DNA from 3 places in the Streptomyces sp. NPDC055239 genome. Region 2 is predicted to be linked to each of the others. Evidence: predicted binding sites of a transcription regulator. Region 2 holds the regulator's gene; each other region holds the start of a gene.

What was found. Region 2 encodes HrcA, which represses chaperone genes, less so after heat shock. Its sites were predicted from a motif close to TTNGCACTCNGNNNNNCNGAGTGCNAA; they were not measured.
Region 1: the regulator HrcA is predicted to act here: its motif matches at 1,770-1,796, upstream of groL (chaperonin GroEL).
Region 3: the regulator HrcA is predicted to act here: its motif matches at 1,811-1,837, upstream of groES (co-chaperone GroES).

Annotation. Positions count from the first base shown of each region.
Region 1 is NZ_JBSGRD010000022.1:51,730-54,987, reverse strand. Features, by position in the region: gene groL (chaperonin GroEL) at 17-1,642, opposite strand; gene ACWFRJ_RS41970 (cold-shock protein) at 1,977-2,180, opposite strand; gene ACWFRJ_RS41965 (MoaD/ThiS family protein) at 2,604-2,882, opposite strand; gene thrC (threonine synthase) at 2,984-3,258, opposite strand, start outside.
Region 2 is NZ_JBSGRD010000002.1:556,585-559,842, forward strand. Features, by position in the region: gene ACWFRJ_RS08630 (DUF3097 domain-containing protein) at 1-13, opposite strand, end outside; gene ACWFRJ_RS08635 (MBL fold metallo-hydrolase) at 48-791, opposite strand; gene hrcA (heat-inducible transcriptional repressor HrcA) at 993-2,009, shown strand; gene dnaJ (molecular chaperone DnaJ) at 2,010-3,146, shown strand.
Region 3 is NZ_JBSGRD010000009.1:283,503-286,760, reverse strand. Features, by position in the region: gene groL (chaperonin GroEL) at 1-1,222, opposite strand, end outside; gene groES (co-chaperone GroES) at 1,358-1,666, opposite strand; gene ACWFRJ_RS27765 (hypothetical protein) at 1,906-2,154, shown strand; gene ACWFRJ_RS27760 (polysaccharide deacetylase family protein) at 2,177-3,103, opposite strand; gene ACWFRJ_RS27755 (THUMP-like domain-containing protein) at 3,195-3,258, shown strand, end outside.

The sequences.
Region 1 (3,258 bases), on a different contig from region 2:
ACCGAGCCGAAGAGGCTCAGAAGTCCATGTCACCGCCCGGCATGCCGCCGCCGGCCGGGGCAGCGCCCGCCTTCTCCGGCTTGTCGGCGATGACGGCCTCGGTGGTGAGGAACAGCGCGGCGATCGACGCGGCGTTCTGCAGGGCAGAGCGCGTGACCTTCGCCGGGTCGAGGATGCCCTCGGCGATCATGTCGACGTACTCACCGGTCGCGGCGTTCAGGCCGTGGCCGACGGTCAGGTTGCGCACCTTCTCGACGACGACACCACCCTCGAGGCCGGCGTTGACCGCGATCTGCTTCAGCGGGGCCTCGAGGGCCAGCTTCACAGCGGCGGCACCGGTGGCCTCGTCGCCCTCGAGCTCAAGCTTCTCGAAGACAGCGGCGGCCTGGATGAGCGCCACGCCACCACCGGCGACGATGCCCTCTTCGACGGCGGCCTTCGCGTTGCGAACGGCGTCCTCGATGCGGTGCTTGCGCTCCTTGAGCTCCACCTCGGTCGCGGCACCGGCCTTGATGACCGCAACACCGCCAGCGAGCTTCGCCAGGCGCTCCTGCAGCTTCTCGCGGTCGTAGTCGCTGTCCGAGTTCTCGATCTCGGCGCGGATCTGGTTGACGCGACCCTGGACCTGGTCGCTCTCACCGGAGCCGTCGACGATCGTGGTCTCGTCCTTGGTGATGACGACCTTGCGGGCACGGCCGAGCAGGTCGAGACCGGCGTTCTCCAGCTTGAGGCCGACCTCCTCGGAGATGACGGTGCCACCGGTGAGGATGGCGATGTCGCCGAGCATGGCCTTGCGGCGGTCACCGAAGCCGGGCGCCTTGACGGCGACGGACTTGAAGGTGCCACGGATCTTGTTGACGACCAGGGTCGACAGGGCCTCGCCCTCGACGTCCTCGGCGATGATCAGCAGCGGCTTGCCGGACTGCATGACCTTCTCGAGGAGCGGAAGGAGGTCCTTCACGTTCGAGATCTTCGAGTTGACGATCAGGATGTACGGGTCGTCGAGCGACGACTCCATACGCTCCATGTCGGTCGCGAAGTACGCCGAGATGTAGCCCTTGTCGAAGCGCATGCCCTCGGTGAGCTCAAGCTCGAGCCCGAAGGTCTGCGACTCCTCGACGGTGATGACGCCTTCCTTGCCGACCTTGTCCATCGCCTCGGCGATGAGCTCGCCGATCTGGGTGTCGGCGGCGGAGATGGAGGCGGTCGAAGCGATCTGCTCCTTGGTCTCCACGTCCTTGGCCTGCTCGAGCAGGGCGCCCGAGACGGCCTCGACGGCCTTCTCGATGCCACGCTTGAGGGCCATCGGGTTGGCACCGGCGGCTACGTTGCGCAGGCCCTCGCGGACCAGCGCCTGCGCCAGGACGGTCGCGGTCGTCGTGCCGTCACCGGCGACGTCGTCCGTCTTCTTCGCGACCTCCTTGACCAGCTCGGCGCCGATCTTCTCGTACGGGTCCTCGAGCTCGATCTCCTTGGCGATGGAAACACCATCGTTGGTGATCGTGGGGGCACCCCACTTCTTCTCGAGGACGACGTTGCGACCCTTGGGGCCCAGGGTCACCTTGACGGCGTCGGCGAGCTGGTTCATGCCGCGCTCGAGGCCGCGCCGTGCCTCCTCGTCGAACGCGATGATCTTGGCCATGTGAAGTGGTCCTCCCGGACAGGGGTGGCATGCTCCGGATCGCATCGGTGCCCGCGACGGACGGCCTGCAAGCCTTGTGGTTCCTTGCCCCACCCGGCCTGCGAGCCTCACCGACCCGATCCAAGTTCTGTCACTCTCACTCGGAGAGTGCTAACGCCAATGATTAGCACTCGACCCCTACGAGTGCAAGCGTCTCTCACGGATCCCAGACACATGAGGGGGCGCGCGTCCGGGGGCGCAGGCGCTTTTGAGGGCGTACGTACGAGGGGCCCGTACCCCTGTCGGGATACGGGCCCCTCGTCACTCGCTAAGTCGCTGGCCGATCGCGCCGAGATCAGACGGCGAGCTTGACCATGTCCGCCTGCGGACCCTTCTGGCCCTGCGAGATCTCGAACTCCACTCGCTGACCTTCTTCAAGGGTGCGGTAACCGTCCATCTGAATCGCGCTGTAGTGGACGAAAACATCCGCACCACCGTCGACCGCGATGAAGCCGTACCCCTTCTCCGCGTTGAACCACTTGACGGTGCCCTGAGCCATGCCTAACTCCCCTATTACTGGCCCTTGCACGGACCCGCACTTCGCGGGCCCGGGTCAGACCTCACCCCCCAATGGGTTGTGGAGGCGTGCGCCGGAACGCGTCGACCGCCGCTGAATGTATCTGTCCAACTGCCCTCTGCAACAGGTCAATCGGACGAGAATTCTGGGCACGCACGATCGGTAATATGCGGAGAATTTGCCGGAGTTCAGGGCAAGTCGGGCCAGACAAATGCCGCAATAGGCTCAAATAGGCAAGGCGCTTTGGCTACTTCTTGTCGGCCCCGGGCCGACTTCGTATATGCACTCGGCACAAACAGCGAAGCTTGCTTCCCAACTGTACCGCGCTCAACCACATTGAATTGCCCCCTCCGCTTCTCTCGCGGAGGGGGCAATAGAGGTGACGCTGCGTGCTTTCAGGCGGATTCAGCAGCCGCCCGCGACGGCGGGAATGATCGAGACGCCGGCACCGTCCGGCGTCGCGGTCTCGAGGCCCTGCTCGAAGCGGACGTCGTCGTCGTTCACGTAGACGTTCACGAAGCGCCGCAGCTTGCCCTGATCGTCAAGGACACGGGCCGCGATACCGGCGTGCTTGGCCTCGAGATCGGCGATGACCTCGGAAAGATTCGCCCCCTCGGCGGCGACCTCGGACTTGCCGCCGGTGTAGGTGCGAAGAATGGTGGGGATACGGACGTTCACGCTCATGGATTCACCTCGGGGTATGCGGGCCCCTTCAGGGGCGCGGGGAACTGCGCGACCAGCCACGACGGTCCGCAGTCGGAAAGAAGGCTCAAGACCTACGGCGGTTAACCGGCGAGACCCGCGGCGCGGAACGCGTCGAGGCTGGGCTTGATCGTCGCGGTCGCCTGAGAGGTCTCGGCAACCGCGTCCAGGGTCTTGAGCCCGTCACCCGTGTTCAGGACCACCGTGGTCAGGGAGGGGTCGAGGAGACCGGCCTCGATCAGCTTCTTCGTGACGCCGACCGTCACACCGCCCGCGGTCTCCGCGAAGATGCCCTCGGTCCGCGCGAGCAGCTTGATCGCGTCCACGACCTGCTCGTCGTTCACGTCCTCCACCGCAC
Region 2 (3,258 bases):
AGTACTGGCGCATTCGCATGACGATAAGAGAAAGGGCGTACGACCGGCTACGACACGCCGAAGCGGGCCGCCAGTGTGGCGCGTTGCGCGCGGACAAAAGCCGCATCGACCACCGCACCGTGCCCCGGCACGTACAGCGCGTCATCGCCGCCCAGGTCGAGGAGCCGGTCGAGCGCCGCCGGCCACCGCTGCGGTACCGCGTCGTCACCCGCCTGCGGTTCGCCCGACTCCTCGACCAGATCTCCGCAGAAGACGATCTCCGGAGAGCCGTCCGTGCCGGGGACCAGGACCGCCAGGTCGTGGCCCGTGTGACCCGGGCCGACGTTCGCGAGCAGGACCTGTACCCCGCCGCCCAGGTCGAGCGTCCACTCCCCGCACACCGAGTGGTGTGGCCGTACGAGCAGGTCGGCGGCCTCCGCGGCGGCGTCCGGGGTGACGCCGTGCCGGACCGCCGACGCACGCAGTTCGTCACGGCCCCCGGCGAGGACCGTGTCGATGCCGACCGCGCCGTACACCTCCACGCCCGCGAACGCCGCCGCGCCCAGGACGTGGTCGAAGTGCGGGTGCGTCAGGGCGAGATGGGTGACCCGGCGGCCCCCGCCGAGAATGCCGCGCGCCTGCGTGCGCAGCTCCGCTCCCTCGCGCAGGGTCGCCCCCGCCTCGATCATCAGCGCCGATTCGCCGCCGACCACCAGGCCCGCCGTGCAGTCCCAGACCGGGAGGCGCCGCCGCCCCACGTGCGGCGCGAGCCGCTCCCAGCCCGCCTCGTCCCATGCCAGTGCCACGTTCATAAGCCGACGCTAGCCCCGTACGGGCGCCTTGGCAGCCGCTGCCTTGCCGGTTGAACCGACATAGGGGGTCCGGCCCTTGCCGGGGTCGTACCTCGCGGCCGTACACTGGGCGCGGTAATGGCTGGCACTCACCCGAGGGGAGTGCCAGGCGGGTCGCAGGGCAGTAGAGGTTTCAGGGCAAAAAGGTGGAGGTGTGCGCGGATGCTCAATGAACGCAGGCTCGAAGTGCTGCGCGCCATCGTCCACGACTATGTCGGCACCGAGGAGCCCGTCGGCTCCAAGGCGCTCACCGAGCGGCACAGCCTCGGGGTCTCCCCGGCCACCGTCCGCAACGACATGGCGGCACTGGAGGAGGAAGGGTTCATCGCCCAGCCTCATACGAGTGCGGGGCGCATCCCGACCGACAAGGGGTACCGCCTCTTCGTCGACCGGCTCGCGGGCGTCAAGCCGATGGCGGCGCCGGAGCGCAGGGCCATCCAGAACTTCCTCGACGGCGCCGTCGACCTCGACGACGTCGTGGCGCGCACGGTGCGGCTGCTCGCGCAGCTGACCCGGCAGGTCGCGGTCGTGCAGTACCCGTCGCTCACGCGGTCGACGGTGCGGCACGTGGAGCTGCTCTCGCTGGCTCCCGCCCGTCTGATGCTCGTGCTGATCACGGACACGGGCCGGGTCGAGCAGCGCATGATCGACTGTCCCGCCCCGTTCGGTGAGACCTCGCTCGCGGATCTGCGGGCGCGGCTCAACAGCAGGGTCGCGGGCCGTCGCTTCGCGGACGTGCCGCAGCTGGTGCAGGACATGACGGAGTCCTTCGACGCGGAGGACAGGGGCACGGTGGCGACAGTGCTCTCCACGCTCCTCGAAACCCTCGTCGAGGAGACCGAGGAACGGTTGATGATCGGCGGAACGGCCAATCTCACCCGCTTCGGACATGACTTTCCCCTCACCATCAGGCCCGTACTCGAGGCCCTTGAGGAGCAGGTCGTTCTGCTCAAGTTGCTTGGCGAGGCCACAGATTCGGGCATGACCGTACGGATCGGTCATGAGAACGCCCATGAGGGACTCAGCTCTACGTCCGTGGTCTCCGTCGGCTACGGTTCGGGCAGCGAGGCAGTAGCCAAACTCGGCGTGGTCGGCCCGACCCGCATGGACTATCCGGGAACGATGGGAGCAGTACGCGCAGTGGCACGTTACGTCGGACAGATCCTGGCGGAGTCGTAAGTGGCCACGGACTACTACGCCGTACTAGGCGTGCGCCGCGACGCTTCCCAGGACGAAATCAAGAAGGCCTTCCGGAGGCTTGCGCGAGAGCTTCACCCGGATGTGAATCCGGATCCGAAGACTCAGGAGCGCTTCAAGGAGATCAACGCCGCGTACGAGGTGTTGTCGGACCCGCAGAAGAAGCAGGTCTACGACCTCGGCGGCGACCCGCTGTCCCAGGCGGGCGGCGGCGGTGCGGGCGGTTTCGGAGCCGGTGGCTTCGGCAACTTCTCGGACATCATGGACGCGTTCTTCGGGACGGCGTCGCAGCGTGGCCCCCGGTCGCGCACGCGCCGTGGCCAGGACGCCATGATCCGGCTCGAGATCGACCTGGACGAGGCGGCCTTCGGGACCACCAAGGACATACAGGTCGACACGGCGGTCGTCTGTACGACCTGCAGCGGTGAAGGTGCCGCGCCGGGAACGTCCGCTCAGACGTGTGACATGTGCCGCGGTCGCGGCGAGGTGTCGCAGGTCACGCGGTCGTTCCTCGGTCAGGTCATGACGTCGCGGCCGTGCCCGCAGTGTCAGGGCTTCGGCACGGTCGTGCCCACCCCGTGCCCGGAGTGCGCCGGCGACGGCCGCATCCGGTCGCGGCGGACGCTCACCGTGAAGATCCCCGCCGGTGTCGACAACGGCACGCGGATCCAGCTCGCGGGCGAGGGCGAGGTCGGCCCCGGTGGCGGCCCCGCCGGTGACCTGTACGTGGAGATCCACGAGCTGCCGCACGCTGTGTTCCAGCGGCGCGGGGACGACCTGCACTGCACGGTCACCATTCCGATGACGGCCGCGGCTCTGGGCACCAAGGTGCCCCTGGAGACGCTGGACGGCCTGGAAGAGGTCGACATCCGGCCGGGCACGCAGTCCGGCCAGTCGGTGCCGCTGCACGGCAGGGGCATCACGCACCTGCGGGGCGGCGGGCGAGGTGACCTCATCGTGCACGTCGAGGTCCTCACGCCGAGCAAGCTGGACGCGGAGCAGGAGCGGGTCCTTCGGGAGCTCGCCGTGCTGCGGGGCGAGGAGCGGCCCACGGGGCAGTTCCAGCCGGGGCAGCAGGGGTTGTTCTCGCGGTTGAAAGATGCGTTCAACGGGCGGTAGCGCCTAGAGCGGTGTCTCTTTGTGCCCCCGGTTGCGGATAGCCGCTCCGGGGGCACTTTGCTGTCTTCGGCCGCGGGCCGTACGTGGTTGCTCGCGCCCCGCGGCGGAGCCG
Region 3 (3,258 bases), on a different contig from region 2:
CGACCGCGGCGCGGGTCGCGGAGATGGCGTCCTCCAGACGGTGCTTCTTCTCCTTGAGCTCGACCTCGGTGGCAGCGCCGACCTTGATCACGCAGACGCCACCGGCGAGCTTCGCCAGGCGCTCCTGCAGCTTCTCGCGGTCCCAGTCCGAGTCCGTGGACTCGATCTCGGCCTTGATCTGGTTGACGCGGCCCGTGACCTCGGCCGAGTCGCCGCCACCGTCGACGACGGTCGTGTCGTCCTTGGTGATGGTGACGCGGCGGGCGGTGCCGAGCACGTCGAGGCCGACCTGGTCGAGCTTGAGGCCGACCTCTTCGGCGATGACGGTGCCGCCGGTGAGGGTGGCGAGGTCACCGAGCATGGCCTTGCGGCGGTCGCCGAAGCCGGGGGCCTTCACCGCGACGGCGTTGAAGGTGCCACGGATCTTGTTCACGACCAGGGTCGACAGGGCCTCGCCCTCGACGTCCTCGGCGATGATCAGGAGCGGCTTCGAGGCGTTGGTCTGGATGACCTTCTCGAGCAGCGGGAGCAGGTCCTGGATGGAGGAGATCTTGCCCTGGTGAATGAGGATGTACGGGTCCTCGAGCACCGCCTCCATGCGCTCCTGGTCCGTCACGAAGTACGGCGACAGGTAACCCTTGTCGAAGGCCATGCCCTCGGTGAAGTCCAGCTCGAGCCCGAAGGTGTTGGACTCCTCGACGGTGATGACACCGTCCTTGCCGACCTTGTCCATCGCCTCGGCGATGAGCTCGCCGACCTGCGGGTCCTGGGCGGACAGACCGGCGACGGCCGCGATGTCGGCCTTGTCGTCGATCGGGCGCGCGGTCGCGAGGAGCTCGTCGGAGACGGCCTTGACGGCGGCGTCGATGCCCTTCTTCAGGGCGGCCGGGGAGGCACCGGCGGCTACGTTGCGCAGGCCTTCCTTGACCAGGGCCTGGGCGAGCACGGTCGCGGTGGTGGTGCCGTCACCCGCGATGTCGTTGGTCTTGGTCGCCACCTCCTTGACGAGCTGCGCGCCGAGGTTCTCGTACGGGTCCTCGACCTCGACCTCACGGGCGATGGTGACGCCGTCGTTGGTGATGGTGGGAGCGCCGAACTTCTTGTCGATGACGACGTTGCGGCCGCGGGGGCCGATCGTCACCTTGACGGTGTCGGCAAGCTTGTTGACGCCGCGCTCAAGGGCGCGACGGGCGTCCTCGTCGAACTTCAGGATCTTCGCCATGGGAGCGATTCAGCCCTCTCGAAAACTCGGGTTAACGAACTGCGCCCCTCGCCGCCCGGCAATCAGCGGGGTGACCAGGGGCGCAGCTCAAAAGCAAATCTGCTGGTGAAGCAGGTAAAGCCGTGAAGCGGTGAATTACTTCTCGACGATCGCGAGGACGTCGCGAGCCGAGAGGACGAGGTACTCGTCGCCGTTGTACTTCACCTCGGTGCCGCCGTACTTGCTGTACAGCACGACGTCGCCGACCTTGACGTCGAGCGGCAGGCGCTCGCCGTTCTCGAAGCGGCCCGGGCCCACGGCGAGGACAGCACCCTCCTGGGGCTTCTCCTTCGCGGTGTCCGGAATGACCAGGCCGGAGGCCGTGGTCTGCTCGGCGTCGAGCGGCTGGACCACAATGCGGTCCTCAAGCGGCTTGATGGCAACCTTGGAGCTTGCGGTCGTCACGATCCGGTCTCCCCCTTCGGAGATCTACGGGGTTAACAGTCTGGGGTGGCGACCAGGTGGATCCGTCGTCGCGGGTGCCGGACCTGCCCGTCGCTGGTTGGCACTCTCCAGTGGTGAGTGCCAAGGCCGAGACTAGGACGGCGATTAGCACTCGGTCAAGCGGAGTGCCAATTCACTGACGCGGGTCTTATGGGACTTCTCGTGGGAGAGGGGTGCCTCGCGGAGGCATGGAGGGCGTTGTGAGCCCGTCCCCGCAACGCTTTCCGTACTCCGGAGGTTCCGGCTCCGGCCCCGTCTCCCCCGCCGCGTGCCGCCCTGTGTGTGTCGGCCCGGCGGGCGGGGCGCAGTCGGGCGACGACGTCGGTTTGCGCGGCGGGACCTTCTCCGCCGCTTTTCTGCCGAGGCGCTCGATCGGGTCCACCGACTGCGCGCACCCGGTGAGCAGCGCGGGCGCGAGCACGCCCGCCGCGAGCGCCGCCGCGAAGTAGCGGTGCGCCCGCGCCCGCCGGGTCACAGGTAGTCCTCGAGCCTGGCCACCGCGTACCCCTTGTCGGTGACCGTCTTCATGACCTTGCGGATCATGTCCGGCATCGTGCCCTTCCAGTCCTCACGCCCCCGGAAGTGCGTGAGGATGATGTCGCCGGGGTGCAGGTCCCGGTCCCACTCGCGCCACTCCATGTGGTCGGCGAAGGCCTCGGACGCCCACAGCGGCACGGCCTTGATCCCGCAGGACTTGGCGGCACGCAGGGTGTCCACGTTGTAGTTGCCGTACGGCGGCCGGAAGAGTTCGGGCCGTTTGCCGTAGCGCTTGTGGATGATGTTCTGCATGCCGCAGATCTCGTGCCGCTGGCCTTCGTACGAAAGCCCCGGCAGATAGCGGTGGTTGAGGGTGTGATTGTTCAGCGTGACGCCGCGGGACTGCATCTTCTTGAAGTAGCCGTAGTCCTCCTTGACCAGATAGTCGCTGAGGAACGCGGTGTACGGGATCTTCAGTTCGCCCATCATCTTGAGCAGCGCCGGGTCCTTCTCGGCGCCGTCGTCGATGGTCAGGAAGACGACTTTCTTCTTGGTCGGGACGGTCGTGAAGACGGGCGGCAGACTCGCCTGCCCCTTGACCTCGAACCCCTTGCGCGTGGTGATCCTCGCCTTCGCGGCGGGAGCGGCGGGCGCGGTCAGCGGGGTCTTCGCCAGGCCCCAGCGTTTCGCGGCGGCGGCGCGCGCGACCTCGGCGACGCGCAGTTTCTGGGCGTAGGAGTCGAGCGCGCGGGCGGGCGGCGCGTCCAGGCGCTGCTGACCGGGTGCGGGGCTGGCTCCCCCGTCATCGGCGCCCGATGCACAGCCGGAGGCGATCGCGGCGACGACGAGCACGACCACCCCGGCCCGCACCCGATTCTTCAGACTTGCGCTGAATTTGTCGTTTTGTCGTACTAGTTGCATGGCGCCGGATCTTTGCAGCTCACACCCCTGCCACCGGGCCGACACCGCCACCGGGCGCGCACCATCCACCGACTGGCCCACAATGGGCCGGGTGAACGACCTCGACTCCGCCCTGGCCTCCTTCTCCGCGCTGCTCACCGCCGAAGGCCGGTCGC